4 regions of the Agrobacterium sp. 22-3639C2 genome follow, and region 1 is predicted to be linked to each of the others. Evidence: predicted binding sites of a transcription regulator. Region 1 holds the regulator's gene; each other region holds the start of a gene.
The links. Region 1 encodes LexA, which represses DNA repair genes until DNA is damaged. Its sites were predicted from a motif close to TGTTCNNNNTGTGTTCNG; they were not measured.

Region 1 (7,447 bases):
CGATGGAGGCGTTGCGGCTCTCCGGCCTTGCCCATATCGTTGCCATATCCGGGCTCAACATGGCACTGGCCTCCGGCATATTCTTTGTTGGCCTGAGACTGGCTTTCAGCCTGTTTCCCGCCTTTGCGCAGCGCTGGCCGGTCAAGAAGATCGCGGCTTTCGCGGCACTGCTGATGACGCTTGCCTATTATCTGATTTCCGGTTTCGCCGTTTCCGCCGAGCGTGCCTGGCTGATGATGTCTGTGATGCTGATCGCGGTCCTTTTCGATCAGCCATCACTCAGCCTCAGAAACGTTGCCATTTCCGCCCTGATCATTCTGGCTTTCTCGCCCTCGGAAATCATGGGTCCGAGTTTTCAGATGTCATTTGCGGCCACCATAGCGCTTGTTTCGGCCTATGCCTTCTGGAGCCGTTGGCGCACGGATCGCGAGCGGCTGTTCATCGGGCGCAAGCCCGCATGGCTGAAGGTGGCGGAAATGATGGGCGCGGTCATTGGCGGCGTTATCACGACGTCGCTGATCGGGGGCCTTTCTACGGCGATCTATTCGGCCGAACATTTTCACCGTGTCACCACCTATGGACTGTTCGCCAATCTGGCTGCAATGCCGCTCATGTCGCTGATCGTCATGCCATTCGCTCTTATCGCCATGCTGCTGATGCCCTTCGGGCTCGATGCGCCGTTCCTGAAGATCATGGGTTATGGCATGGCACTCGTCATCGAGGTTGCAAACGAGGTGGCCTCCTGGGGCGGCAGCGCAGCGACTGGGCGTCCGCACGGCTGGTTTATCGGTTTGGCTTCGGTGGGTTTCCTGCTGCTGACATTGCTGCGCAGCCGGCTTGCGCTTCTTGGCATCCCGTTTCTGCTCTTCGCCTTCGGTGTGTCGGCAGTTACGGCCTATCGTGATCTGCCGGATCTATTGATTCACGAGGACGGCGACTTGGTGGCACTCCTGGAGGACGGCAAGGTCTCAACCACAAAAGCCCGTCCGCAGGGCTTCGTTTACGGCCAGTGGCAAAGGGCGCTGCTGCTGCCGGAAAAAACCGTGCCGCCAGATTTTATAAATGGTGAGAGCATGGCAAATACTGCTGGTTCTGACTCGAGATCGAAACTGTCGCCGGAAGACATGGCTGTCGTGGTACGCGAGATGACGGCGGCGCTCAAAGACGCCAAAGCTGGCGTCTTCACCTGCAGGAAAGACATATGGTGCGTAGCGAGCGCCGCAAGCGGAGAGTGGATCGTCGTTCTGGAAGATGGCCGCTTCGCGGGAAAAGCCTGCGATATTGCCGATATCGTCGTTGTTTCCCGCAGAACCTCTTTTTCTAAGTGCCGCTCGGGTGCACTCCTGCTCAGCCGTGACATCTTGCGGCGTCTCGGTTCTGTGGAAATAGATTTTGCCGACAAGAGGGAGGAGGGTGTGGCGAGCGGGTTGCGCGCCGCAATCGCCGGAACGGACAGGCCCTGGAGCCAGCACCGTTATTACGACTGGAAAAGCGGACGTTTCGACCGTGATCTGCCGCAGCCCATCGTCCGGCTGCTGGCGGCGTCGCAATGACCGCCGTCAGCATGGATCATCGGGCCTTGGCGCGCAAATCTTCAGTCAATTCGCCGATCCCGCCAACTTCCTCTTCATGACCAGCGTCGCGCCAGCTCTCCTTCAAACCGGCCTCGTACCATTCTTGCATGGCAGGTAGGGCGAGCAGCCGGTCGCAATAGGCTTTCGCTGCTGGCGAAAGATCCGCGCTGCCATAGGTCTGGAAACGGAATGCAACCGGGCAGAAGAAAGCATCGACCGCCGTGAACTTTTGACCGGCAAGATATGGCCCGCCGAATTTTGTGAGACCCTCGCTCCACAACGCATCGATCCGCTTTATATCGGCTTTAAGCCCGGAATCGCCGCCCCTGGGTTTGACCCGAATGCCCACCGACATGGGATAGAGATTGCGCAGCGAGGAAAAGCCGGCATGCATCTCACTTGCGGCCGAACGCGACCAGGCCCTCGCATGCTTGTCGCTTGCCCAGACGCTCTGGTGTCTTTCAGCAAGATATTCGACGATCGAAAGCGTTTCCCAAACCGTCATACCCTCGTCGACCAGGCAGGGCACCTTGCCCGTCGGCGAAAAGGAGGAGAAGGAGACGCCTTCGCCGAACGGAATGAGCTTTTCATCAAAGGCGATACCGAGCGTGCGCATCAATACCCACGGCCGCAGCGACCATGAAGAATAGTTCTTGTTGGCTATATAAAGATCGTACATGGCGTATCTCCCGGATATGACGCGTATTTCTACACCTGCCAAGCGTTCACGGAATATCGAAAATTATCCATGGCTCCCATAAACGCCGTTGATGAATGGTGATGTGGGGTCACTGAGAGCGCGCCTTGCGATAAGTCACCCTTTGGTGACCACTAAACTGACTGCGCAACACGACAGAACAACGTCGCTAAAAAACAGCGGATGGGATCGCTTCGACAATTACAGCGAACAGCCCATTCGCCACCACGCCTGTAGCGAAACCGAAGCATCTTTATGGAGCAGGAACTTAGTTTGGAAAGGGCAACGCGCATAGGCTGAATGGCGCATATCCTCGTGCACCCGCTAAAGCACGCCACGTTTGGAAACAGCCAAACCATATATAGGCGCCATCTTCACGATGACGCCTAATGTAAAGTGAGCACGTTCGGTTCGATAAGATCAATGGTAGCGGCGGATCAGCCCCACCAGCTTGCCCTGAATTTTCACCCGGTCGGGCCCGAAAATACGGGTCTCATAGGCTGGGTTTGCCGCCTCGAGCGCAATGGAGGCACCCTTGCGGCGGAAGCGCTTCAGCGTGGCTTCCTCGTCATCCACCAGAGCCACAACGATATCCCCGGGATTGGCGGTGTTGCCGTTGCGGATGATGACTGTGTCGCCGTCGAAAATGCCGGCCTCGATCATCGAATCACCCTTGACCTCAAGAGCGTAATGTTCGCCCGTGCCAAGCATGTCTACTGGCACGGCCACATCATGGGTGTTGTTCTGAATGGCGGAAATCGGCACGCCCGCAGCGATGCGGCCCATGACCGGCACGGTGACAGCCCCGCCCAGATCGTTGGCCGGCGTCTTGGGGGCAGGGGCCGGTTCCGGCGTTTTGGGTTTGCCAAGGCTGCCTTCGATAACGCTTGGCGAAAAGCCGCGCTGCGGCCTTGCGCCCGGCGTATAAGCCTCGGGCAGCTTGATGACTTCCAGCGCCCGAGCTCTATTCGGTAGCCGACGAATGAACCCGCGCTCTTCGAGAGCGGTTATCAGGCGGTGGATGCCGGATTTCGAAGCAAGATCGAGTGCGTCCTTCATTTCATCGAAGGAGGGCGGCACGCCGGACTCTTTCATTCGTTCATGAATGAAGAGAAGCAATTCCTGCTGTTTGCGCGTGAGCATGAGGAAAACACCCTTTAGAATCGTAGTGGAAGTCGCGAAACAAATACAGAACGAACACTATATGTTCCATATGTGTTCTGCAATCCCCTAAAATTTCGTGAAGGTGCCATTTATTGCTGTGATGATTTGCCTCATAGCACGCAATTGTGCTTTTGTGCGGTCAAAACCGTCCCGGCATGCTCCGGGCGGAAGGCCAGCAGGATACATGTCATGACGAAACCCTATAGCGTTGACCATCTCGTTTTGCCCGTGGAAGTCATAGGCGTCGCCGTGAAGCGCCTCGTCAGTCTTGGCTTTACGGTTGCGCCGGAGGCTCTGCACCCTTTCGGCACCCAAAATGCCTGCGTATTTTTCGCCGATGGCACCTATCTGGAGCCGCTCGCAATTGCTGATCCGGCTAAATATAATGCGTCAATAGAGGGGGGTGATGTGTTCACCGGCAGGGATGTGGCCTTCCGGCAACGGGACGGGCAGGAGGGTTTTTCGGCTCTTGTCGCCAGGACTAAAGACGCCTTGGTTGACCATGAGCGGTTTCGGGCAGCCGGCCTTTCGGCGGGCGATGTTTTCGAGTTTTCGCGGCCTGTTCGGATGCCGGATGGCTCGCAAGGCGAGGCGGCGTTCCGGCTGGCTTTTGCGGCAAGCGGGGCGGCCGCGGATTTCTTTTTGTTCAGTTGTCAACGGCTTCAAGCCCTTCCGGGCGATCGCACCATGCTTGAGCGCCACGCCAATGGTGTCACCGGCCTGAGTGAAATCGTCCTGTTTACCGGCGGCGATGCGAAGGTGGCGGGCCTGATCGAGACGGTGTTTGGCTGTGAAGGTAAATGGTCTCCGCGCGGTGATATGGTTTTCGCGACCGGCAATGCCAGCATCAGATTGACCGGAAAACCGCCTTTCGGCGGGCAGGCCCTGAGTGCTCAGGATGGCAACGAAGGCGGATTGCGCGGCGCGGGCATCGTCTTTTCGTCACACGATCTTGCCGTGACAGAGGCGGTGCTTGCTGCTAATGGCGTGTCCTGCGCAAAAGCGGACGGCCGTCTGGTGGTGCCCGCAGCACCCGGTCAGGGCGTTGCCTTCGCCTTCGAGGAAAAATGATGAGCGTTACGAACAATCTTAAAGTCACTGCCGGCGACGGCGCCAGCAAGGTTTCCTTCTCGAATACTGAGCGGTTTTCGCTGATTGCCGGTCCCTGCCAGATGGAAAGCCGCGAACATGCCTTCATGATCGCTGGCGTCCTGAAGGAGCTTTGCGACAAGCTGGGAATAGGGCTTGTCTACAAGTCCTCTTTCGACAAGGCGAACCGCACTTCGCTTTCCGGAAAACGCGGCATCGGCCTGGATAACGCGATGCAGGTTTTTACCGATCTCAAAAAGGAATTCGGTTTTCCTGTTCTGACCGACATCCACACGGAAGAGCAATGCGCCATCGTTTCCGAGGTAGTGGACGTGCTGCAGATCCCGGCGTTCCTCAGCCGCCAGACCGATCTTCTCGTTGCTGCCGCCAAAACCGGCCGCGTCATCAACGTCAAGAAAGGCCAGTTTCTGGCGCCCTGGGACATGAAGAACGTGCTTGCCAAGCTCAATGAGAGCGGCAATCCGAATGTGATGTTGTGCGAGCGCGGCGCGTCCTTCGGTTACAACACGCTGGTTTCCGACATGCGCTCTTTGCCGATCATGGCAGCGCTCGGCGCACCTGTCGTGTTCGATGCCACCCATTCGGTGCAGCAGCCGGGCGGGCAGGGCGGCTCCACAGGTGGCCAGCGCGAATTCGTCGAGACGTTGGCGCGTGCGGCCGTTGCGGTTGGCGTGGCCGGCCTCTTCATCGAGACGCATGAGGATCCGGACAATGCGCCGTCAGACGGCCCTAACATGGTCCATCTGAAGGACATGCCGAAAATGCTCGAAAAGCTTCTGGCTTTCGACGCGATTACGAAAGCCTGATCGGCTGACCGTGACGGCGGGCACTTTTGTGCCAATCGATTTTAATGGCGGGCGGGCCGTTTCCGCTGCCCACCGTCATTGTAATTTCTTCGCCATCGTCTAAGACAGGCGACGGAAAATATCTGTTCCATTCCCAAGGGAGAGACCATGACTGCCATTACCGATATCATCGCGCGCGAAATTCTCGACAGCCGCGGCAATCCGACCGTTGAAGTCGACGTTTATCTCGAAGACGGCTCCATGGGCCGTGCCGCCGTTCCCTCCGGCGCCTCCACCGGCGCGCATGAGGCGGTTGAGCTGCGCGATGGCGGCAAGCGTTATCTCGGCAAGGGCGTGGAAAAGGCGGTCGAAGCCGTCAATACAGAAATCTTCGACGCGATTGGCGGTTTCGACGCTGAAAACCAGATCCAGATCGACCAGATGATGATCGCGCTCGACGGCACGCCGAACAAGTCGCGCATCGGCGCCAACGCCATCCTCGGCGTGTCGCTCGCCGTTGCGAAGGCTGCCGCTGAAGCCTCCGGCCTGCCGCTTTACCGCTATGTCGGCGGCCCGAACGCGCATCTGCTGCCGGTTCCGATGATGAACATCATCAACGGCGGCGCGCATGCCGATAACCCCATCGACTTCCAGGAATTCATGATCCTGCCGGTCGGCGCAGAAAATATTCGCGAAGCCGTGCGCATGGGCTCCGAAGTCTTCCATACGCTGAAAAAAGAACTGTCCGCACAGGGCCACAACACCAATGTCGGCGATGAGGGCGGTTTTGCACCGGGTCTCGAAAGCGCGCCGGCAGCACTCGATTTCATCATGAAGTCGATCGAAAAGGCTGGCTACCGTCCGGGCGACGACATGTTCATCGGTCTCGACTGTGCGGCGACCGAGTTCTTCAAGAACGGCAATTACGTTTATGAAGGCGAAGGCAAGACCCGTTCGCCGGTCGAGCAGGCCGAATACCTGGCCGAACTCGTGGCGAAATATCCGATCATCTCCGTCGAAGACGGCATGGCTGAAGACGACTGGGATGGCTGGAAGGCGCTGACCGATCTCATTGGCAACAAGTGCCAGCTGGTGGGCGACGATCTTTTCGTCACCAACTCCGCCCGCCTTCGCGACGGTATCAAGATGGGTGTCGCCAACTCCATCCTCGTCAAGGTCAACCAGATCGGTTCGCTTTCCGAGACGCTGGACGCAGTCGAAACCGCGCACAAGGCAGGTTACACCGCCGTCATGTCGCACCGTTCGGGCGAAACGGAAGATTCCACCATCGCCGATCTCGCGGTCGCAACCAACTGCGGTCAGATCAAGACCGGCTCGCTTGCCCGTTCCGACCGGCTCGCAAAGTACAACCAGCTTATCCGCATTGAAGAGATGCTGGGCCCACAGGCTGCTTACGCCGGCCGTTCGATCCTGCGCGGATAATTCGCGTTCGGGTTTCGCGATATGGCCCGCCGCCTGGCGGGCCAGTCTCAGGGATGGGCGGTTTATCCGCACTGCTCACTCCCGAGTTGATCCGGGGTTTAGTCAGCCCAGGTCCCTGGGTTGAAAGGACTCTTTTCACGGCGAAGACGCGCTGTGGCTTGATGCCGGATCACGCTCGGCATAACGAACTCTCTCTGATATCGTCGTCATTATTAGCCCGCCTCTGGCGGGCTTTTTTGTGTCTATCAGTCGCGCGGAATTTAAGGTCAACGGATAGTTAAACAATCCGCATTAGTCTCGAGACTCACATTATGCGTTTTAAGGCTTCTCTCCGGCATGTGGACCAGACATCATAAAAAGAGACGATTCGGCCGTTTGATCGTTCCGGCCATTACGATCGCTTTTCTTTCCTATTTCGGGTATCATTCCATCCACGGCGACTTCGGCCTTCAGGCGACGGAGCGGCTGGAGCGGCAGCGTATTGCCAGAACGGCAGAGCTTGCCAAGCTGACGCAGGCGCGCGTTGCGCTGGAGCGGCAGGTCGAATTATTGAGCGACGGTTCTCTCGAACGTGACATGATTGACGAGATTTCCCGTTATCAGTTGAATATGTCCCGTACGGACGAAATTGTCATCATGAATACCTACTTCTAATTAACCGAAATCAAGTTAAT
Region 2 (7,447 bases), on a different contig from region 1:
CGCCAGACCGCATCGAGGTTTGAGCGCACGATCTGCTGGATCTGGGCAAAGCCGGTGTGGCCGGGCATGACCTTGCCCGTGGCGATGCCTGATATGACGACCTTTTCGATCTGTTCCTGGCTGAGCAGCGGATTGGTTTTTTTCAACACCTCCGCATTCAACAGCGACTTGCGTGCCGAGGGGAAGAACTGGCTGAGCTTTGCCGAATTTTCCGGATTGGTCATGTAAGCAACGAATTCGGCCGCCGTCTGCGCATTCTTGCCAGACTGCATGACGCCGATGCCGGCCTGTCCGATCAGCGCGTATTCACCGGCCGGTCCTTTCGGCAGCGGCACGAGGTCCCAGCCGAAAGGCTTGTCCTTCGGCAAAAGCGAGGCCCGGCTGATCTGGGTAATGGTCATCGCGGCATTACCGGCGAAGAAATCGACCGTCTCGCCGGGGCCGGGCATGGCCTTCTTGCTGAAGATGGCATCATGGATGAACGATAAAGCATCCGCCATCGGCTTTTCCGCCATGGTGCAGGTTGCGCCATCCGCGCTCCAGGGCGATGCGCCCCAGCCGTTCCACACGGAGGTCAGATATTGCCAGTTCTGGTAATTGAAGTCGCGGACGACAAGCCCGCCCTTGCCGGATTTCGCGACCGCCGAGGCGGTCGCGATGGCGTTTTCCCAGGTCCATTCGCCGGCAGCGATCATCTCCGCCGGCGTCTTTGCACCTGCGGCCTTGATGAGATCATTGTTGACGAAGACCGCAAAGGGCGAGGTCGAGAACGGATAGGCGAAGAGCTTTCCGTCCTGCGACCAGCGTTCCGTGGCCCCGGCGCTGACTTCGTCGAGATTGTAACCCTGTACGGCCTTCAGCGTGTCGGTAAGCGGATAGAGCGCGCCTGACTTCACGAAATCATAGGCCGAGGTCTCGAAAATCCAGGCCATGTCAGGGGCGTTGCCACCGGCGATCTGGGTCGTCAACGCAGTGGTATAGGTGTCGAAAGGCAGGGACTCATAGGTCACGCTGACATTTGGATGGTCCTTTTTGAAGCCGGCTGCAATGTCGTTGAACAGCTTTAGATGCGCCTCGTTGGCACTCCAGATCGTCATGCGCAGCTTGACCGCATCCTGCGCCGCCGCTGCCCCTGCCAGCGCAAACGAGCCGATAAGGGCCAGCGCGCAGGCCGTGGTTTGCATTTTCCAATGACTATTCATTCCCAGTCCTCCTCCAAAGATGGGTTCGATCGAACGACAATCCGCCGTCCTAATAGGCCGCGATATCCGGCCAGCGTATTTCGATGCCCTCGCGGGTCAGCGCCGTCTGAAAGGCATGAAGATGGTCATCGTCTTCCTGCACCTGATGCGGTGTGAGACCTTTTTCCAGGCAATAGGCCGCCAGCATTCCAGCCACTTCGCCGATATTCCATTCGACTGGATGCAGGCGGTAGCAGCCATTGGTGATATGCGTCGTGCCGATGTTCTTGCCCGCCGGAATAAGGTTCTTCACGCGCTCGGGTATGAGTGCGCCAAGCGGAATCTCGAACGGGCAGGAAGGCACATCGATATAGTTGTCGCCACCGGTCGATGGGTGCAGATCGATGCGGTACATGCCGATGCCGATGCTGTCGCGATAGCGGACAGCCCCCCTGTCACCGCGAACCGTGTAGGAAAGATCCTGTTCGACGATGCGCCTGACCGGCTTGATGCGGCGGCTTTCCCGGATATAGGGCGCCATGGCAAGGCCGTGTTCGGTGCCGGTAATATCGCCTCTGAGGCGCAGGCCGCGAAAGCCCTGTCCGCCATCAAGGCGCGGCGCTTCGGTCTGCAACCAGTAAAACACCGAATAGGAAAGTTCGGCCGCCGCCTTCAGATGCCGCGCCTTTTCTTCTTCCGACACATCGATGATGGTGCCGTCCATATAGTCGATCATCGGCCAGTTCACGAGGCAGATGTCGGATTTGTAAAAGCCAGAGGCAAAATTCTTGCGTGCCGCGATCCGTCGGAAAATCCAGAGGTTTTCATCGCCACCGCCCTTGCGCTGGTCGGCATCAACCAGCAACGGATCGTCGTCCGGATTGGGCGTGAAGGAGCGGGTCGTGTGTTCCAGCGTGCGCGGATGCGGCGCGGTGAAACCGAGCATCGGCCCACCCCAGAAATGCGGCTGGTACTTGCGCCAGTAGTCGTAATTATCAGGCTTGTCGATCGTCTGATCGCCGTCGACATGATCGATTGCAAAGCAGATCGACACGGCCTGCACATTATCAGGCTGGGCTCTGGCCGGCGCACTGGGCTCACCCGTGTCCGATTGCGCCTCGAACCCCTTGGCATATTCCGTGCCCGTCATCGGCAACAGATCGCCAAGCTCGGTGGCATCAAGAATGTAGTCGGCGGAAATGACGATCTCCGCTCCGCTGTCACGATGCCGCACGGTGATCGCGCGGACCCTATCGCCGTCCACATCAGCAGCAACCGGCCGATAGGGCTTGAGCACCGTCAGCCGGTCGGCACCGATATAGGGCATAAGCATGCTTTCCATCACCGCAAGGGTCACGCGCGGCTCGGCGCAGATGCGGCTGACCCAGCCGCCACCCGGATTGAGGTCACTCCAGGAGCGGGCGCCTTCCGTCAAAGGATAATGGTCGCGGTAATATTGGCGCACGCCGTTGCGCAGCGCGCGATAAGAGCGGGTGATACCGAACTGCTCGACCCAGCTATGTTCGTCCGATGGCACGGCCTGGCTGGTCAACTGACCGCCGATCCAGTCATATTCCTCGGTCATGATCACGCGCTTTCCGGCGCGTGCGGCACCGAGCGCCGCCGCCACGCCGCCAAGGCCACCACCGACCACAAGAATGTCTGCTTGCATCTCTTTCACGTCGTCTCATCCGTTTTGTTGACTGGGGACTTATCTGGGGAGGCCACTGGAGCCGGCCCCAATGTTTCACCCTTGACGGGTTGGCACTTGAGTAGAATTTGACTTCCCAGGCTGCCGGTCTCGATGCGGTTCACCAGCATTGCAGTCGCCTGCCGGCCCATCTCTTCACGGGGAATTTCATAGGATGTGAAACGCACCGGGCTGCGGCCGGCACGAATATGGCTGCCAAGCACGACCATCGAAAACACGTCGGGCACCCCAATTCCGCGCTCCCGTGCCAAAGTCTCGACGCGCACCGCATCCGCCAGTTCTATGAAAAATGCCACCGTCGCGCCGCTTTCGATGATCGCGTCGAGGATCTTTTCGGCAGGCCGGTTTACCGCCTTTATGTGCAAGGCAAGCGTCGCCACCGTGCCGAGCGCATCACTGAAACCTCGCCAGCGGTCGGCAATCGATTCCGCCGGACCCGCAGGGCCGATATAGGCGAGCTTGGAATGCCCGAGCATCATGGCATCTTCAACAAGCTGCCGTGTGCCCGCGGCATAGTCGCCGCCAACATAGGGCACGGGCCCGCCAGCATCGTCGCGTCGGCCGATCGCCACGAATGGATAATCTTCCGAGACCAGCCGGGTAAGCTCCTTGCGGTCGAATTCACGGCCCAGGACCAGGCAGCCATCGGCGATCCGGAGCCTGTTGCCCTCGGAAAAAATCTTGCGGTTGTTGCCGACGCCGGCACTGGTCAGAAGCAGAAGATCGTACGCCTGCTGTTGCGCCTCTTCCTCGATGCCCAACAGGAACGGCGTGAAGAAGTCCGCCTGTGCGCTTGGAAAAGCAGGCTCGTAGGTGAAGACGCCGAGGATGCGATTAAGCCCCTTGGCCATGCGGCGCGCGATCGGGTCGGCGACATAACCCGTCTTGCGAATGACCGCCTGTACGCGTTCGCGTGTTTCAGCCGGGATACGCGCAATCGCGGTCGGCGCGCCGTTCAGAACAAGCGATACTGTTGCCTGACTGACGCCGGCAAGCTTCGCAATATCGTTCTGAGTAAGGCGTTTATGGCTGGTCACGCAATGCCCTCCCCGACATTCGTTGACTGCTAATACGTATTAGCTGTTAATGCGTATTAGCACGACTGCCCTACTCGGTGTCAAGAGGGGAAAGACACGCTTGCGGAGAGATGTTTTGACGAAGGCTTATGAGGCGGCCAGCCCGGCCTTATGACGGCCGCGCTGGGTTATGGGCTTTCATACCAGCGGTAAAATGGTGCCCGCTGCGGGTTCAGGGTGCCGAAGGCGTCTTTGCGTCGGCAAGCTTTTGCTGGAGAAGCCAGGTCCACATCGCCTCATCGCCGAGCACTTTTGCCTCCACCTCTTCATGGTTCGTATCTTCAAACACCGTCAGCCGCACATTGCGTTTCAGTTCCTGGAGACGCTGAACGAGGACAACAGTATCGGACAAAGGAATCACCTCGTCCCGTGAGCCGTGAAAGGCCCAGAAGGCTGTCTTTTCATTGGTGCGGTTGAGGTAATGGCGGATGCCGCCACCGGCAATTGGGACGACCGCAGCAAAAGTTTGCGGAAACTGTTCGGCCATTGACCAGGCGCCGAACCCTCCCCGGCTATATCCAATCAGATAGATACGGCTGCGGTCCACCCGATGATCCGCTACAACGGAAGCCAGGACGCTTGCGACACGTTCGATCGGATAAAGCAGTTCCTCGCTCGGATTTTGTGGCGAAAACACCATGAAAGGAAAATCACGGCCGCCTTCGATCAATTTTGGCAGGCCGCTGCGGCGCAGCTTTTCGACGTCGCTCCCGCCCTGATCGCCGCCATGCAGCCAGACCACGAGAGGATAGGTTTTGTCCGAACCGGCATAGTCTTTGGGCGTATAAAGCAGATAATTGATATCCGACGCGATCGTGGCGTCAGACCTCATGGCCTTCTGCTCGGCAAACGCAAATGTCGATGTGGCCAGTGCCGCAACAGCGATCAGGCATAGTTTCAGATGCTTCATGCTTTTGTCCTCCCAACAAACACGTCTTCCAAGACGCGACTGGTGAACTCATCAGCCGCCGGGTTGGTTCAGTGGTTTGAAAAGCATGCCGGTCAACACGCCATGCGGAACCCGATTGAGGCTGCGAATATCGATCAGCCAGGTTTGTCCACCGCAGTGTGGAGGACAGAGACATGCGTTCATTATTTGTTCTGGCCTGCTGTTTGAGTTTTTGCTAATCATTGCAACAAGAGTGCTTTTGAAAAATGCCGTCGTCGTGCGGATAGGCAAATATCAAGGATGCAGGCATGGCGGTTGCCTATCTGGACAAACTGAACGAGCAGCAACGCAAGGCCGTGGAACATGGCGTTGGGCCTTCAGGCGGACACACGGCTGGACCGTTGCTGATCATCGCCGGTGCCGGTTCCGGCAAGACCAATACGCTGGCGCACCGGGTGGCGCATCTGATCGTCAATGGCGCCGATCCTCGCCGCATCCTGCTGATGACGTTTTCACGGCGTGCCGCTTCCGAAATGTCGCGTCGTGTCGAGCTTATCTGCAAGCAGGTCATCGGCGCCAACGCCGGAGCCCTCACGGATGCGATGGCCTGGTCCGGCACGTTTCACGGGATCGGCGCCCGCCTCTTGCGAATCTATGCGGAACAGATTGGACTGGACGTGGATTTCACGATCCACGACCGCGAAGACAGCGCTGATCTGATGAACCTTGCCCGACACGAACTGGGTTTCTCCAAGACCGAGAGCCGTTTTCCGACAAAGGGCACCTGCCTTGCGATCTATTCGCGCGCCGTCAATTCACAAACGCCGCTGAAAGAAATCCTGCGCCAGCACTATCCATGGGTGTCCAGCTGGGAAGAAGAACTCAAGCAATTATTCGCCGCCTATGTGGAGGCCAAGCAGGCCCAGAACGTTCTCGATTACGACGATCTTCTGCTCTACTGGGCCCAGATGGTCAGCGATCCCGACCTTGCAGGCGATATCGGCAATCGTTTCGACCACGTGATGGTCGACGAATATCAGGATACCAACCGGCTGCAGGCCGCGGTGCTGATGGCACTGAAGCCGGGCGGTCACGGGTTGACCGTGGTGGGTGACGATGCCCAGTCGATCTATTCCTTCCGGGCAGCAACGGTGCGCAATATCCTTGATTTTCCGGCGTCTTTCAGCCCGGCTGCCGATATTATCACCCTTGATCGCAACTATCGCTCGACACAGCCGATACTGGCTGCCGCCAATGGTGTCATCGACCTTGCCCGTGAGCGATTCACCAAAAACCTCTGGACCGAACGACAGTCACTCGAGCGGCCGAAGCTCGTGACAGTAAAAAGCGAAACCGAGCAGGCGAACTTCATTATCGACCAGGTGCTGGCCAATCGTGAGACCGGCATGACGCTGAAGCAACAGGCCGTGCTGTTTCGCACCTCCAGTCATAGCGGGCCGCTTGAAGTTGAACTTACGCGCCGCAATATTCCCTTCGTCAAATTTGGCGGCCTGAAGTTTCTCGACAGTGCCCATGTAAAGGACATGCTGGCGGTATTGCGTTTCGCGCAAAACCCGCGCGACCGCGTCGCAGGTTTCAGGCTACTTCAGATGCTGCCGGGTATCGGGCCGAAGAAAGCCGGCAATATTCTCGATACGATTGCGGCAGATCCTGAACCTCTGCTCGCCCTAGCCGAAATTCCGCCGCCACCCAAAACCGGTGATGACTGGGTATCCTTCGTGCAGTTGCTGGCGAACCTGCGAAAATTGCACGGCGGCTGGCCATCAGATATCGAGCAGGCGCGGCTCTGGTACGAGCCCCACCTCGAACGCATCCATGAGGATGCCGAGACGCGGAAGGCCGATTTGCTGCAACTCGAGCAGATTGCCGGCGGCTATCCTTCCCGCGAACGCTTCCTCACCGAACTGACGCTCGATCCACCGGATGCCACCAGCGATCAGGCAGGCGTGCCGCTGCTCGATGAGGATTATCTGACGCTTTCAACCATTCATTCGGCAAAAGGCCAGGAGTGGCGTTCCGTCTTTATCCTGAACGTGGTCGATGGCTGCATACCCTCCGATCTGGGTGTCGGCTCCACCCATGAAGTCGAAGAGGAACGCCGGCTGCTCTATGTCGCCATGACGCGCGCCAAGGACAGTCTGTCACTGATAACCCCGCAACGGTTCTTCACCCATGGCCAGAACGCGCAGGGCGACCGGCATGTCTATGCCGCTAGAACCCGCTTCATACCGGCAACTTTGCTGCAGTTCTTTGAAACCGCCACCTGGCCCCTGGTTTCGGCCGCAGCCTCCGAGCGCAGCGCGCAGCAGATCCGCATCGATGTAGGCGCGCGGATGCGGGCGATGTGGAAATAGGGAAGATCGTACAGGCTGGAACGATGGATAACACGGCTGTTCGAAAGATCATCCATATCGACATGGATGCCTTTTATGCATCGGTGGAGCAACGCGACAACCCCGCACTTCGCGGCCTGCCGGTCGCCGTCGGCGGATCGGCCGCACGAGGCGTGGTGGCTGCGGCAAGTTACGAGGCGAGAACCTTCGGCGTCCATTCAGCCATGCCGTCCGTC
Region 3 (7,447 bases), 450 kb from region 1:
ACCGCGTTGATGGCGTCCTGTGCCTTGGCGCCATCGGGGCCGCCGGCCTGCGCCATATCCGGGCGTCCACCGCCGCCCTTGCCGCCGAGGGCCGCAGAGGCCGTGCGGACGATATCGACGGCGCTGAAACGGCCAGTCAGATCCTCGGTCACGGCAGCAACAGCACTTGCCTTGCCGTCTGCGGACACGGCGATCAGCAGCACGACGCCGGAGCCGATATTTGCCTTGGCTTCATCTGCAAGACCCTTGAGGTCCTTGGCATCGATGCCGGACAGGGATTTTGCGAGGAAATTGACGCCCGCAACCTGCTGTACGTCGTTTGCGCCGGCATCCGACGAGCCGCCGCCCATTGCGAGTTTCTTGCGGGCATCCGCAAGCTCGCGCTCCAGCTTCTTGCGCTCGTCGAGAAGTCCCTCGACACGCGACAGTACATCGCCCGGCTGAACCTTCAGCGACGAGGCCAGTGCCTTTACGCGCTCATCCTGCTCGGAGAGATAGGCAAGCGCGCCCTGACCCGTTACGGCCTCAAGACGGCGCACGCCCGCACCGACAGCACTTTCGCCGAGAATGCGGATAAGGCCGATCTGGCCGGTTGCGGCAACATGGGTGCCGCCGCAAAGCTCGACCGAGTACGGACGGTTGGCCTTCGCACCGTGAACACCGGTGCCCATGGAGACAACGCGGACTTCATCGCCGTATTTTTCGCCAAACAGTGCCATAGCACCCTCGGCGATGGCGTCGTCAACGCTCATCAGACGCGTCACGACAGGCGAGTTCTGCAAGACGATCTCGTTTGCCATTTCCTCGACGACCTTCAGCTCCTCGGCCGACATCGGCTTCGGATGCGAAACGTCGAAGCGCAGACGCTCGGGTGCGACCAGCGAACCCTTCTGAGCAACGTGCGTGCCAAGAACCTCGCGCAGCGCCTCATGCAGCAGGTGGGTGGCGGAGTGGTTGGCGCGCAGACGCGAGCGGCGGTCGTGATCGACCGTCAGCTGCACGGCGTCATCGAGCTTCAATCCACCCTTGGACACCGTGCCGGAATGCACGAAAAGGCCCTCGCCCTTCTTCTGGGTTTCTGAAACGGTAAAGGTGCCGTTATCGCCTGAGATTACGCCGGTATCGCCCATCTGACCGCCGGACTCGCCATAAAATGGCGTCTGGTTGACGACGATCTGCACCGTCTCGCCCTCGGCAGCACTATCCACCGACTTGCCGTCCTTGACGATCGCCTGAATGACGCCTTCGGCTGTTTCAGTGTCGTAACCAAGGAATTCGGTCGCGCCGAGCTTTTCCTTCAGTTCGAACCACACCGTTTCGGTCGCCTTGTCGCCAGAACCAGCCCAGTGCGAGCGTGCTTCCGCCTTCTGGCGCTGCATGGCATCGGTGAAGCCGGAAATATCGACGCCGATTTCGCGGGCGCGCAGCGCATCCTGCGTCAGATCGAGCGGAAAGCCATAGGTATCGTAAAGCTTGAAGGCGGTTTCGCCGTCCAGCATGTCGCCCTTGTGCAGGGTCGAGGTCGCGTCAGACAGCAGCGACAGGCCGCGTTCCAGCGTCTTGCGGAAACGGGTTTCCTCAAGCTTCAGCGTCTCGGAGATCAGCGCCTCGGCGCGAACCAGTTCCGGATAGGCGCGGCCCATCTGCTGTATCAGCGCCGGCAGCAGCTTGTAGATCAGCGGCTCGCGCGAACCGAGAAGCTCGGCATGGCGCATGGCGCGGCGCATGATGCGGCGCAGAACGTAACCACGGCCCTCATTTGACGGCAGGACGCCATCGGCGATCAGGAAAGCGGAGGAGCGCAGATGATCGGCAATGACGCGGTGGCTGGCGCGCTTCTCGCCCTCTGCCGGAACGCCGGTCGCTTCGACGGAGGCCGAAATCAGCGCCCGGAACAGATCGGTGTCGTAATTGTCGTGTTTGCCCTGCAACAACGCCGAAATGCGCTCGAGACCCATGCCGGTGTCGATAGACGGGCGCGGCAGATCGATGCGCTCTTCCTTCGTCAGCTGCTCATATTGCATGAAGACGAGGTTCCAGATTTCGATGAAACGGTCGCCATCCTCTTCCGGTGAACCGGGCGGTCCGCCCCAGATATGATCGCCGTGGTCATAGAAGATTTCCGAGCAGGGACCGCACGGACCGGTATCGCCCATGGCCCAGAAATTATCGCTGGTCGGAATACGGATGATGCGATCGTCAGAGAAACCGGCGATCTTCTTCCAGAGATTAAAAGCCTCGTCGTCGGTGTGATAGACCGTGACCAGCAGACGGTTGCGATCGATGCCGAATTCCTTGGTGATCAGGTTCCAGGCATGGGTAATCGCCTCTTCCTTGAAATAGTCGCCAAAGGAGAAATTGCCGAGCATTTCGAAGAACGTATGGTGACGCGCCGTATAACCGACATTGTCGAGGTCGTTATGCTTGCCACCGGCGCGCACACATTTCTGCGCGGAAGCGGCCGTGGAATAAGGACGGCTTTCGAGACCGGTGAAGACGTTCTTGAACTGCACCATGCCGGCATTGGTGAACATCAGCGTCGGATCGTTGCGCGGCACCAGCGGACTGGAGGGCACAATCTCGTGTCCGTTCTTCTTGAAGTAGTCGAGAAAGGTCGACCGAATTTCATTCACACCGCTCATGCCCACACACCGCTCACAGCTGGAGTCCATCACCGCCATCCCGAATGATGGCTATCTTGCAAAATCAAAGGCTTTTATCGTCCGCATCCTGCCCTGTCCAGCCATGGAGGCGCACCAAGGCGTCTAGGCAAAGAAAAAGGGCCACGCGAGGAAAATCGCACGACCCTTTTGATCCATACCGGCTCACGCCGGCAAAGCCACCGGGCGCGAACGCCCGGACCTTCGAATGCATCAGCCCTCGTCGGGACCGTCGTCGCTTTCGCCGGCTTCCGGGCCGCCATTCTGCAGGAACCGATCGGCGATCAGACCGGCGTTCTGGCGCAGCGCCAGTTCGATCTCGCTTGCCATTTCCGGATTGTCGCGCAGGAAGGTCTTGGCATTTTCACGCCCCTGCCCCAAACGCTGGCTGTTATAGGAGAACCATGCACCGGATTTCTCGACGATACCGGCTTTCACGCCGAGATCGACAAGCTCGCCGGTCTTGGAAACACCTTCGCCATACATGATGTCGAATTCCACCTGCTTGAAAGGCGGTGCCATCTTGTTCTTGACGACCTTGACGCGGGTCTGGTTGCCGACAACCTCTTCACGCTCCTTGACGGCGCCGATACGGCGAATGTCGAGACGCACCGAGGCGTAGAATTTAAGCGCATTACCACCCGTCGTCGTTTCCGGCGAACCGAACATGACGCCGATCTTCATGCGGATCTGGTTGATGAAGATCACCATGCACTTCGACTTGGAGATCGAGGCGGTCAGCTTGCGCAGCGCCTGGCTCATCAGACGTGCCTGAAGGCCCGGCAGGCTGTCGCCCATCTCACCTTCGATTTCGGCACGCGGCGTCAGCGCCGCAACCGAGTCCACCACCAGAATGTCGACGGCACCGGAGCGCACCAGCGTATCGGTGATTTCAAGCGCCTGCTCGCCCGTATCCGGCTGCGAGATCAGAAGGTTCTGCAAATCCACACCGAGCTTGCGGGCATAGACCGGATCGAGCGCGTGTTCTGCATCCACGAAGGCGCAGATGCCGCCCTTTTTCTGGGCTTCCGCGATCGTCTGCAACGCAAGCGTCGTCTTACCGGAGCTTTCCGGGCCGTAAATCTCAACGATACGCCCCTTCGGCAGACCGCCGATACCGAGCGCTATATCCAGGCTGAGAGAACCCGTCGAAATGGTCTCTACTTCAACCACGTTTTCATTGGAACCGAGCTTCATGATCGATCCCTTGCCGAACGACCGTTCGATCTGGGAGAGCGCCGCTTCCAGTGCCTTGCTTTTATCCACCGATTTATCCTCTACGAGACGCAAAGAATTTTGTGCCATCCGATCCACCTTTAGGTTATTGAAGCCGCACAGGCAATGAAGCAGTATGGAAATAGGATGTACTCTATTTGTTCTCATATCGCAAGGCGCAGCCAGCATATTGAAAACAAATAGCGATAAGTGGTTTGTTCTGCTTTCGTTTTTCCGTGTCCGGCCTATCGCTGCGGACCGGATGTGAAGGGGAACAAACAAAAGATTGGGGCGAATCGTCCACCTTTTCCATCCGCGAAAGAGGGAAACACAAGCGTGAAGAAAATACTCGTTCTGGGCGGCGCGCATATAGACAGGCGCGGCATGATCGAGACTGAAACGGCGCCCGGCGCCAGCAATCCTGGCTCATGGATGGAAGAGGCTGGCGGCGGCGGTTTCAATGCGGCGCGCAATCTTTCCCGGCTCGGTTTTGCCGTCCGTATCATCGCGCCGCGCGGCGGTGACGTGACCGGCGAAGCGGTGGCCGAGGCAGCAAGGCAGGCGGGCGTGGAAGATACGCCCTTCGTTTTCCTCGATCGCCGCACGCCAAGCTACACCGCCATTCTGGAGCGCGACGGCAATCTTGTCATCGCACTCGCGGATATGGACCTTTACAAGCTGTTTTCGCCGCGCCGCCTCAAAGTTCGCGCGGTGCGTGACGCGATTACCGCGAGCGACCTTCTGCTTTGCGATGCCAATCTGCCGGAGGATACGTTGAAGGCGCTCGGTCTCATTGCCCGCGCCTGCCAAAAGCCGCTTGCGGCCATCGCCATTTCGCCCGCCAAGGCGGTGAAGCTGAAGGACATGCTCGCCGATATCGACATTCTCTTCATGAACGAGGCAGAGGCGCGCGCGCTGACAGGACAGACGGCAGACAATGTTCGCGACTGGCCGGGCATTCTCCGCAGGGCAGGCCTTGCCGGCGGCGTCATCACCCGTGGCGCAAGCGAAGTGGTAGCCTTCAACGCGACGCAAACCGCAAGCCTCCACCCACCCATCATCCGCGAGGTGAAAGACGTAACCGGGGCCGGAGACGCCATGGCGTCAGGTTATCTCGCGGCGATTGCGGAGGGCAAAACCATCACTGAGGCCCTGCGACTGGGTGCCGCTGCGGCCGCCATCACCGTGCAATCGCCTTTCGCCACCGCCCAAGACCTGTCAAAAGACAGTGTCGAGACCATGTTGGGGCTTGTCCCCAAGGCCGAAATGCTGGCATGAACCCGTTTTCTTATAGTCTGGAACAAACAGAATGACCCGCCCCATCTCCCCGCTCCTGCCCATCGTCTATTCGCAAGAGGTTGCCGCTGCCAAACAGCGCGGCGCGCCGATCGTCGCGCTGGAATCGACCATCATCACCCACGGCATGCCCTATCCCGGCAATATCGAGATGGCTGAAGGCGTCGAACAGATCATCCGCGATCAGGGAGCCGTTCCGGCAACCATCGCCGTCATTCACGGCACGCTGCATATCGGCCTCGAGAAGGAGCAGCTCGAAGCGCTCGCCCAGACCACCGACGCCATGAAGGTCTCGCGCGCAGATATTGCCTTTGCGATTGCCGAGCGCCGCACCGGTGCCACGACAGTGGCAGCCACCATGATTGCCGCTGCCCGCGCCGGCATCCGCGTTTTCGCCACCGGCGGCATCGGCGGTGTGCACAAGGGCGCGGAGGAGACCTTCGATATTTCGGCCGATCTGACCGAGCTTGCCAAAACCGGCGTGATCGTCGTCTGCGCCGGCGCCAAGGCCATTCTTGACATCCCAAAGACGCTGGAAGTTCTCGAAACCAACGGCGTGCCTGTCGTGACTTTCGGTTCGGAAGAGTTCCCGGCTTTCTGGTCGCGTTCTTCGGGCCTTCCCAGCCCGCTGTCGCTCAACAGCCCTGCAGCCATCGCCAATTTTCAGACGACCCGCGAACAGCTCGGCATCGATGGCGGTATGCTGATTGCCAATCCCGTGCCGGAAGAGGACGAAATTCCGCGCGAGGAGATGGAAATCTACATCAATCGCGCCATTTCCCACGCCGAGCGCGAGGACATCACCGGCAAGGCCGTCACGCCCTTCCTGCTCGGCGATATCTTCCGCCTGACCGACGGCCGCAGCCTCGCGACCAATATCGCGCTGGTACGCAACAATGCCCAGCTCGCAGCAGAGATTGCTGTGGCGCTTAACTAAGCGTTAGAGGCTGGATTATCCTCAAATTTGAGGATGATGGCAGGGTGAGAAGCATCCCAGTCATGCCGGATTTGATCACGCCGGACCCCGCATCTGGTCCGGAGTTACGGATAATGTGTCGGCCTGGGAACTTTGCTACCAATAAAAAAGCCCGGAAAGCTTTGCGCTTTCCGGGCTTTCATTTTTCAGTTCCTGAACCTTATCAGTTCTGGGCGACCGGTCTTACCAGCGGTGTCACGCGGCGGATGGTGACGCGGCGGTTCTGCTGTTCCGGGCCGAGTGTCTGAACCTTCAGGTAACGCTCGCCGTAGCCTTGCGTCGCCAGGTTTTCCGGCGGAATGCCGTAAACATCGGTCAGGACATTGGCGACGGAAGCGGCACGCTCGTCGGAAAGAACAAGGTTGCTTTCATCCGAACCAACGGCGTCGGTGTGGCCTTCGATCAGAAAGGTTTCCGCCGGGTTTTTTGCCAGCGCCTTGTTGATCGCATCCGCTACCTTCCGCAGCGAACGGGCCTGCGCCATCGGAATGTCAGCGCTTCCAGTGGCAAATGTGATCGTATCGAGGTCGATACGGCGCACCTTGTCGCGGATACGGGCCGAATAACGCACTTCATCCAGCGAGTAGACACGCTCCACCGGCTCGACCGGCGGCTGCTCCAGGAAGCGGTAGTAATCGCGGTCCGGATCGCTCGACGTGTCGATGATGTAGTCACGAACCGGAATGCGCAGACGCATCGGCGGCAGGTCGAGGCCGGGATCGCGATAGACATATTCACGGTCCGGTTCGTCCATCAGTTCCGGTGCATAGAACAGAACATATTCCCGGCCACGGTCGTCGATGCGCGAACGCTGGATGACGTCGCCATAGCGGTTGCGGATCGTCACCACCTGCGTGCCGTCGCGACGCTCGACGGTCTCGCGGACACGTCCGCCGGGTAGGCGCTCGTAATAGGGCTCGCCGCCATCGCGGATGAAGCGCTGATTGTCGTCGCCGCGCACAACCACGCGGTCACCGAATTGCAGGATGATCGGCGCATCGCGATCCTGATCGCGCCGGCCACCTTCGCGCGGCTGCCATTCCCGCGCACCTTCCGGCCGGTCATATTGCGGACGGCGGTCGACACGCTCACCCTGCTGAGAGGTAATCGCCTCCATCTTCACGGGCGGCGGAGCCTTGCCTCCGGCAGCACCGGCGCGCTGCGCTTCGGCGTCGGAAGTCGGCACCTTCACGTCACCGGCCTGCTCACGCTCGCGGCGGCGTTGCTCGCGTGCCTGGTTGTTACCGGAGCGCTCCACTTCCTTGTCGCTGTCGAGAACGGCGGCACCCTTGTCGACGGG
Region 4 (7,447 bases), on a different contig from region 1:
GATGTTTGGGGAAAGCTTCCAGATCGCCTACGCAAAAGATGCGATCATCCGGGTCTCAATGAGAAACCTTCCCCGCCAGCCGCAGATACTGGTGCCAAAAGGCATATAGTAAAGCGACCGGCGAGGAAAGTCGGGGGAGTCGGTATCTCAGGCGAAGGCGAGGTGCTGGCGAACGCCGACATCAGGCATTTTATCGTCGGACATATTGGCCTTGGCGATTTCCCAGCCGAATTTTAGCGTGCTGTCAGTCGAGGCCCAGATTTCCGCGTCGTCAACATGCAGCGCCAGCATCGTCAGTTGCGGATCGCTCTTACCGTGCTCGTACCAGGCTGCGGTGACGGAGTTCCAGTATTCTTCGATCTTTGTCCTGTCGTCGCGCGCCTCGAGCACACCCGAGAGGCAGGCGTGATAATCATGGTCCTTGCCGACGACACAAAAATGAGCCCGCGAACCCGGCTTCAGCGTTTTGACGAGATCGGTGTCTTTCTTGGAGAAAAACCAGATCGTGTTGGTCTTGGGGTCGGCGTGCGGTGCCATCGGCTGCATATGATTGTGCAGGCCCTCGAGGCCAAGCATGCCGGCATGGACCGAATTGACCTCATCCCAGAGCTGGCGGGCAGGGTTTTCTCTTGCTTCAGTCAGACTGACCATGTGTTTCCTCCGTTGGGTTTGCTGCGGCGACCGGGAGGGTGAAAAATGTCCCGCTCTTCCGCTTTCATTGTCAAAACGAAAAGCGGATAAATCAGTTCCTTATATTCTTGCGGCCAAGAGAAAGCGCTTGCGGGCTTGAACGGCGGGCATATCGCACTTATAAGGCCCGCAATCTCCAAATTAAGACAATCAGGTTTTCCATGGCTGGTCATTCACAGTTCAAGAACATCATGCACCGCAAGGGCAAGCAGGACTCCGTTCGGTCCAAAATGTTTTCCAAGCTTGCGCGTGAAATCACCGTTGCGGCAAAGGCGGGCATGCCCGACCCGAACATGAACGCGCGCCTGCGCCTGGCAATTCAGAACGCCAAGGCCCAGTCCATGCCGAAGGACAATATCGAGCGCGCGATCAAGAAAGCTTCCGGTGCAGACAGCGAAAACTACGATGAGGTCCGTTACGAGGGTTACGGCCCGGGTGGCGTCGCCGTCGTCGTCGAGGCCTTGACCGACAACCGCAACCGCACCGCCTCCAACGTCCGCTCCATCTTCACCAAGGCTGGTGGCGCACTCGGCGAAACCGGATCGGTTTCCTTCTCCTTCGACCGCGTCGGTGAGATCACTTACAAGGCCGAAGTCGGCGATGCCGACAAGGTCATGGAAGCGGCTATCGAAGCTGGTGCCGACGATGTCGAATCTTCTGAGGACGGTCACACCATCATCTGCGGTTTCGAGGCGATGAACGAGGTTTCCAAGGCGCTGGAAGGCGTGCTCGGCGAAGCTGAAAGCGTCAAGGCAATCTGGAAGCCGCAGAACACGGTGCCGGTGGATGAGGAAAAGGCGCAGTCGCTGATGAAGCTCATCGACAATCTCGAAGACGATGACGACGTGCAGAGCGTCTATTCCAACTTCGAAGTTTCGGAAGAAATTCTCGCCAAGCTTTCCGCCTGACGGTTCAGATTTAAAAAAAAGCCCCGGCAGCGTCATCGCTCCGGGGCTTTTTGTTTAGGCGGCCTTCCTGATGGAGGTCCGCACATCGGCGAAGATCTCCACGGATCGCAGCCGTTTTTCGATATTGTGGATCGGCATCGAGACGATCAGTTCGTCGGCCTGCGTTTCGGCGAGGAAGCCGTCGAGGTGGCGTCCGATTGTTTCAGGCGAGCCGACGGCGGCGAAACGCAAGGTATGTTCCACCGAAAAACGCTCCATCTCGTTCCAGTGGTCGTCCATGCTGTAAACCGGCTTGGGGAACGGGACGCGTACATTGCGGCGCAGGTTGACGAATTGCTGCTGTGACGAGGTGAAGAGATATTGCGCCTCCTCGTCGGTATCGGCGCCGACTCCCATCACTCCAACCATCACATAGGGCTTGTCCAGCGTCGCAGAGGGCTGGAAGCGCTCGCGATAGATATGGATCGCCTCCATCAGCATGTCAGGCGCAAAATGCGACGCAAAGGAATAGGGCAGGCCGAGTGCAGCTGCCAGATGCGCGCTATAGGTGCTTGAGCCAAGCAACCAGAGCGGCACGTGCGAATTCATGCCGGGCACGGCAAGGATCGCCTGATCCTGCTGGGGCTGGCCAAGGTATTGCTGGAGCTCGATGATGTCGTGCGGGAAGTTCTCCGCACCGGCATCAAGATTGCGGCGCAGCGCCCTTGCCGTCCGCATATCGGTTCCCGGCGCGCGGCCAAGTCCGAGATCGACCCGGCCAGGCAACAGTGCCGCCAGCGTGCCGAATTGTTCGGCAATGACGAGCGGGGAGTGGTTAGGCAGCATGATGCCGCCTGAACCGACGCGAATATGTTTCGTGGCGGCACCAACATGGGCGATCACGAGCGATGTGGCTGCGCTCGCAATACCGGGCATGCCATGGTGCTCCGCAAGCCAGATGCGGTTGTAACCGTGGTCTTCAGCCTTGATCGCCATGCGGCGAGAATTCTCAAGCGCCTGGCTGACGCTCTCGCCTTCGCCGATTGGCGAAAGGTCGAGAATGGAAAAGGGGATCATCCAACGCTCCTACACAAATTCTGTCTTTGATGCGGATGTAAGGCGCGTGTCCCGATTTACCATAGAAGTCGCGCAGAATTGAAGGATGGTTCAAAAAAATTGGGGCCTCGAAAGAGGCCCCTTTTCATTTTTTTAGCCCGCTCGACGGAATTGCCGGGTTTCGCGATGGTCTGGAGGTTGCCGGTCGGAAGCGAGCACGAATTGTCCGAGCCTGCCGTCCATCTCGCCCGCCTCGGAAGCGAGATTGTGAATGGCCGCCGTCGTCTCCTCCACCATGGCGGCATTTTGCTGCGTCATGGTGTCGAGACTGGTGACGGTGCTGTTGATTTCCGCAAGCGTATGCGCCTCCTCGCGGGTGGATTCCATGATCTCTTCGATGCGGGAACTGATGGTCTGCACGTGCTTGCCGATGCCGGTTAGCGAGGCCCCCGCCTTTTCGACCAGTGCCACGCCGGTGGAAACCTCGTCGGTGGAGCGCTTCAGCAGGCTGGTGATTTCTTTTGCGGCGGCGGCCGAGCGTTGTGCCAGCTCGCGCACCTCCTGCGCCACAACGGCAAAACCCTTGCCGGCCTCGCCCGCACGCGCGGCTTCCACACCTGCGTTCAGGGCGAGAAGGTTGGTCTGGAAGGCGATTTCATCGATAACGCCGATGATCTGGTTGATCTGGCGCGACGAGGTCTGGATCGCTTCCATGGCGGCGATTGTTTGCTCCATGACGTGGCTGGACGCAGTGGCCTGCGTACTGGCGTCGCGGGCGATCCGTGTTGCCTGTTCGGCGCGTTCGATCTGGTCGCGGACGGCTTCGGTGATTGCCTTGATGGCGCTTGCCGTCTCGGTAATGGAGGCGGCCTGCCGTTCGGTGCGCTCAGCGAGCTGGTCTGCACCTACTCGCATTTCCTCCGAGCCGCCGCGAACGGCGGCGGAATTGCCGCCGATGGCCTGCATGGTCTCGCTGAGCCTTGCAAGCGCCGTATTGAAGTTGTGGCGCAGGCTTTCAAGATCGTCTGGGAAGACAGTCTCAATGCGATAGGCGAGATTGCCGCTTGCCAGTCGATCCAGCCCTTCGTCAAGAGAACGCACGACCATTTGCAGCGTGCCGGCCTCGGCCTCTCGTTCCGCAAGATGTGCGCGGCGTGCCATTTCGGCTTCCTCGCGCGTACGGGACGCGGTCGCTTCCATTTCCCTCTGCAAAATGAGTTTTTCGCGGAAACTGCCAAGCGCGCGCGCCATGCGGCCGATCTCGTCCTTGCGGTCCTGATTGCCGATCTCGGCATCGAGACGGCCTGCCGCCACTTCGCCGGTCAGCCCGGCCAGCTTCTCCAGCGGTGCGAACAGGCGCCGTGCAAAAAAGGCGGTTGCCGCGCACATGGCTGCCAGAACGCAAAGGCCGATGACGGCTAGCGTGCCGGCAATCGAAATGGAACCGGCGTTCAACTCGCTGCGCAACATGCTTTCCACCGCGAGGTATTTTTCACCGGCAAACGAAAAGGCGCGGGCATAGGCATTGGCTTCGCCGTCCGGACGGTTGATCTTGGCAATCGTCATACCGGACGTATTGAGTGCTTGTGCATGGAAGCCATAGATTGCCGGATTAAGGCTGACGAGACCGTTTCCGTCCACGCCCAGAACCTTGCCATCGGCGGAAACGATCGCGGATTGTTCGGAGCTGCCGGCGGAGATGCCTTTCGCGAGGATCTGGCTGAAGACCTCTTGTTTGACGCGGAAGAGAACGATGCCCTTGAACGCACCGAATTTGACTACCGGAATACCGAAATAGATGCCGGCCTCTTTAGTCGCGGCGTCGATGCGCAGACCGGAGAAACTCGTCTGCGCCACGTCGTTCACGGCTTTTCCTGCGTTGGTGGCTCCGCGCGCAAAAGCAGCCCCAAGGCCGCTATCCGCCCAGGCGCCACCCGTGACGGTTTCCCCGAAAGCCGGTCCTTTCAGATAGGAGTAATAAACCGTGCCGGCCGGATCGATGAATAGAACATCGCTGAATGGGGTTCCCTTGAGGTAGCCGCCGATATCCGTCTGGGTTTTTTCATGGGTGGAATAATAAAAGCCGCTCGGATTTTCGGGCTTGATGAGCTTTTCTTTCTCTCCGTAGGGGTTTTCCTTGACGAAGACGCGTTGCAGTTCCGCCTTTGCGTCGCCGGAACTCTTCTGCACGGTGCCCCAGCCGCTGCGCATGGAAACTACCGCCATCTGCAGGGATTCGATCTTGGCGATAGAATCCGCCTGCGTTTCAAGCTGCTCAAGGCGTTCCTGCAGCATATCGCCCCTGAAGACGAGAATGCTCTCCATGGATTTCGACGCCTGTTCCTCGAGAACGCCGCTGCTGCTTTGATAGCCGAGAAGCGTGAGAGCCCCGGTCGAGATCGTCATCAGCGCAAGGAAAATCACGAGCACTTTGGTGGATATGGAATGAAAACGGTTCAGCATGGCCGATGCAGCCCTCAATGCCGTATCACTTCCCGCACCATGCATTGATGGCGCCACCGGATGGCTGATATGGCGAAAATATTGCGCTGCGGATCATCATGTCCGCAGCTCCCCTTTTTTGATTTTGTGCGGGAACAATGCGGTACGCGGTTTAAGCAGAGGTAAATGCTGCACTGCAAATTTGATCAATGTTGTCGTTTTGTTCACTTATCGCTGGCAGGGTCGCAGCCGAAAAGATAGGGTGGCTTATGCAAAAGACGATTCGAATCATCGGTATCGACCCCGGGTTGCGGCGCACCGGATGGGGTGTCATCGAAACCTTCGGCAACAGCCTTCGGTTTGTCGCTTCCGGCACTGTGACATCGGATGGTGATATGGATCTCGCCTCCCGCCTGTGCCAGCTGCATGATGGGCTGGCGGATACCGTTCACAGCTATCAGCCCGATGAGGCGGCGGTGGAGCAGACGTTCGTGAACAAGGATGCTGTCGCCACGCTGAAGCTCGGTCAGGCGCGCGGCATTGCCATGCTGGTTCCGGCGAGGGCAGGGTTGCCTGTTTTCGAGTATGCGCCGAACGCGGTCAAAAAAGCCGTCATAGGTGTTGGGCACGGCGAAAAGCAGCAAATCCACATGATGCTGAAAATCCTGATGCCGAAAGCAGAATTCAAGGGTAACGATGCGGCGGACGCCTTGGCGATCGCAATCTGCCACGCCCATAATCGCGGCGGCGACAGGATGGCGCGGCTATTGGCAGCCGGTTGAATATTGAAGTCTCATTGCAGCGGGCGGCATCATGATCGGAAAACTTAAAGGCACCATTGAGGAAATCGGCACGGATTACGTGCTGGTGGATGTGCACGGCGTTTGTTACGTCGCCTATTGCTCGGCGCGCACACTCTCAAAAATAGGTTCCGCTGGTGAAGCGGTCGTCCTCTTCATCGAAACCTATGTGCGCGAAGACCAGTTGAGGCTGTTCGGCTTTTTGTCGGCACTTGAGCGGGAATGGTTCAATCTGCTCCAGAGTGTGCAGGGGGTCGGTTCGAAAGTGGCGCTGGCCGTCTTGTCTACCCTGTCGCCTTCTGAACTCGCCAATGCGATAGCGCTGCAGGACAAGGTGATGATTTCGCGTGCGCCGGGCGTAGGGCCGAAGGTGGCGGTGCGCCTCGTTACCGAGCTTCGCAACAAGGCGCCTGCCTTTGCAGGAGAAGCTTCGGCTTCCATCGGGCTCAAGCAGGAACTTGGCGAGGGTGTCGCCTCCGCGCCGGTGGCGGATGCCGTGTCGGCGCTCACCAATCTCGGCTATTCACGCGATCAGGCCGCAAATGCCGTTGCGGCCGCGCTGAAGAACGGCGGGGAGGGCGGCGACAGTGCCAAACTCATCCGGCTCGGCCTGCGCGAACTTTCACGCTAAGCTGCGCGCAGCAAGCGAACAAAGCCGGGTGCGATGCTGAATTTCGTGAAGCGCCTTCGTGCGACAGTCGTGATATAGCGGCGAAGACCATCTCTTGAACTGGTTAGAACAATGGAATGCCCTCTATGAGCGATGCGGACAGACTGATTTCGGCGGACAAGCGCGGTGAAGATATCGACACCACAATGCGCCCGCAGTCGCTGGACGATTTTACCGGCCAGGCCGAGGCTCGCGCCAATCTCAAGGTGTTTATCGAGGCCGCCAAGAACCGTGGCGAGGCGCTGGACCATGTGTTGTTCGTCGGGCCTCCCGGTCTCGGCAAAACCACGCTGGCGCAGATCATGGCCAAGGAGCTTGGCGTCAACTTCAAGTCCACCTCCGGACCGGTGATCGCCAAGGCTGGCGACCTTGCCGCACTTTTGACCAATCTCGAGGAGCGCGATGTGCTCTTCATCGATGAAATCCATCGTCTCAACCCGGCAGTCGAGGAAATTCTCTATCCGGCGATGGAGGATTTCCAGCTCGACCTCATCATCGGTGAGGGGCCTGCGGCCCGCTCGGTGAAGATCGATCTTTCCAAGTTCACCCTCGTTGCCGCGACCACGCGTCTTGGTTTGCTGACAACGCCGCTGCGCGACCGCTTCGGCATTCCTGTCCGTCTGGCCTTCTACACTGTCGACGAGCTGGAACTGATCGTTCGGCGCGGCGCGCGGCTGATGGGTCTGAACATGACCGACGATGGCGCACGCGAGATAGCAAGGCGTGCACGCGGCACGCCGCGCATCGCCGGACGGCTCTTGCGCCGGGTTCGCGATTTCGCTGAGGTGGCACGGGCGGAAGCCGTCACCCGTGAGATTGCCGACGAAGCGCTGACGCGGTTGCTTGTCGACAAAATGGGTCTCGATCAGCTGGACATGCGCTATCTGACCATGATCGCGGTC

Region 2: the regulator LexA is predicted to act here: its motif matches at 5,055-5,072, upstream of ACQZ6D_RS22155 (ATP-dependent helicase).
Region 3: the regulator LexA is predicted to act here: its motif matches at 4,024-4,041, upstream of recA (recombinase RecA).
Region 4: the regulator LexA is predicted to act here: its motif matches at 5,286-5,303, upstream of ruvC (crossover junction endodeoxyribonuclease RuvC).

The regions. Positions count from the first base shown of each region.
Region 1 covers NZ_JBNWDB010000001.1:381,627-389,073, forward strand. Annotated here, with positions in the region: gene ACQZ6D_RS01880 (ComEC/Rec2 family competence protein) at 1-1,553, shown strand, start outside; gene ACQZ6D_RS01885 (glutathione S-transferase family protein) at 1,570-2,253, opposite strand; gene lexA (transcriptional repressor LexA) at 2,692-3,414, opposite strand; gene ACQZ6D_RS01895 (VOC family protein) at 3,625-4,506, shown strand; gene kdsA (3-deoxy-8-phosphooctulonate synthase) at 4,506-5,351, shown strand; gene eno (phosphopyruvate hydratase) at 5,499-6,773, shown strand; gene ACQZ6D_RS01910 (FtsB family cell division protein) at 7,110-7,427, shown strand.
Region 2 covers NZ_JBNWDB010000005.1:384,077-391,523, reverse strand. Annotated here, with positions in the region: gene ACQZ6D_RS22175 (ABC transporter substrate-binding protein) at 1-1,202, opposite strand, end outside; gene ACQZ6D_RS22170 (FAD-dependent oxidoreductase) at 1,252-2,853, opposite strand; gene ACQZ6D_RS22165 (LacI family DNA-binding transcriptional regulator) at 2,859-3,929, opposite strand; gene ACQZ6D_RS22160 (carboxylesterase family protein) at 4,141-4,878, opposite strand; gene ACQZ6D_RS22155 (ATP-dependent helicase) at 5,166-7,232, shown strand; gene dinB (DNA polymerase IV) at 7,256-7,447, shown strand, end outside.
Region 3 covers NZ_JBNWDB010000001.1:831,952-839,398, forward strand. Annotated here, with positions in the region: gene alaS (alanine--tRNA ligase) at 1-2,642, opposite strand, end outside; gene recA (recombinase RecA) at 2,874-3,965, opposite strand; gene ACQZ6D_RS04125 (carbohydrate kinase family protein) at 4,212-5,153, shown strand; gene ACQZ6D_RS04130 (pseudouridine-5'-phosphate glycosidase) at 5,185-6,108, shown strand; gene ACQZ6D_RS04135 (OmpA family protein) at 6,311-7,447, opposite strand, start outside.
Region 4 covers NZ_JBNWDB010000002.1:924,829-932,275, reverse strand. Annotated here, with positions in the region: gene ACQZ6D_RS11950 (MBL fold metallo-hydrolase) at 1-109, shown strand, start outside; gene ACQZ6D_RS11945 (pyridoxamine 5'-phosphate oxidase family protein) at 148-651, opposite strand; gene ACQZ6D_RS11940 (YebC/PmpR family DNA-binding transcriptional regulator) at 852-1,598, shown strand; gene ACQZ6D_RS11935 (LLM class flavin-dependent oxidoreductase) at 1,653-2,654, opposite strand; gene ACQZ6D_RS11930 (methyl-accepting chemotaxis protein) at 2,787-5,096, opposite strand; gene ruvC (crossover junction endodeoxyribonuclease RuvC) at 5,345-5,857, shown strand; gene ruvA (Holliday junction branch migration protein RuvA) at 5,889-6,506, shown strand; gene ruvB (Holliday junction branch migration DNA helicase RuvB) at 6,632-7,447, shown strand, end outside.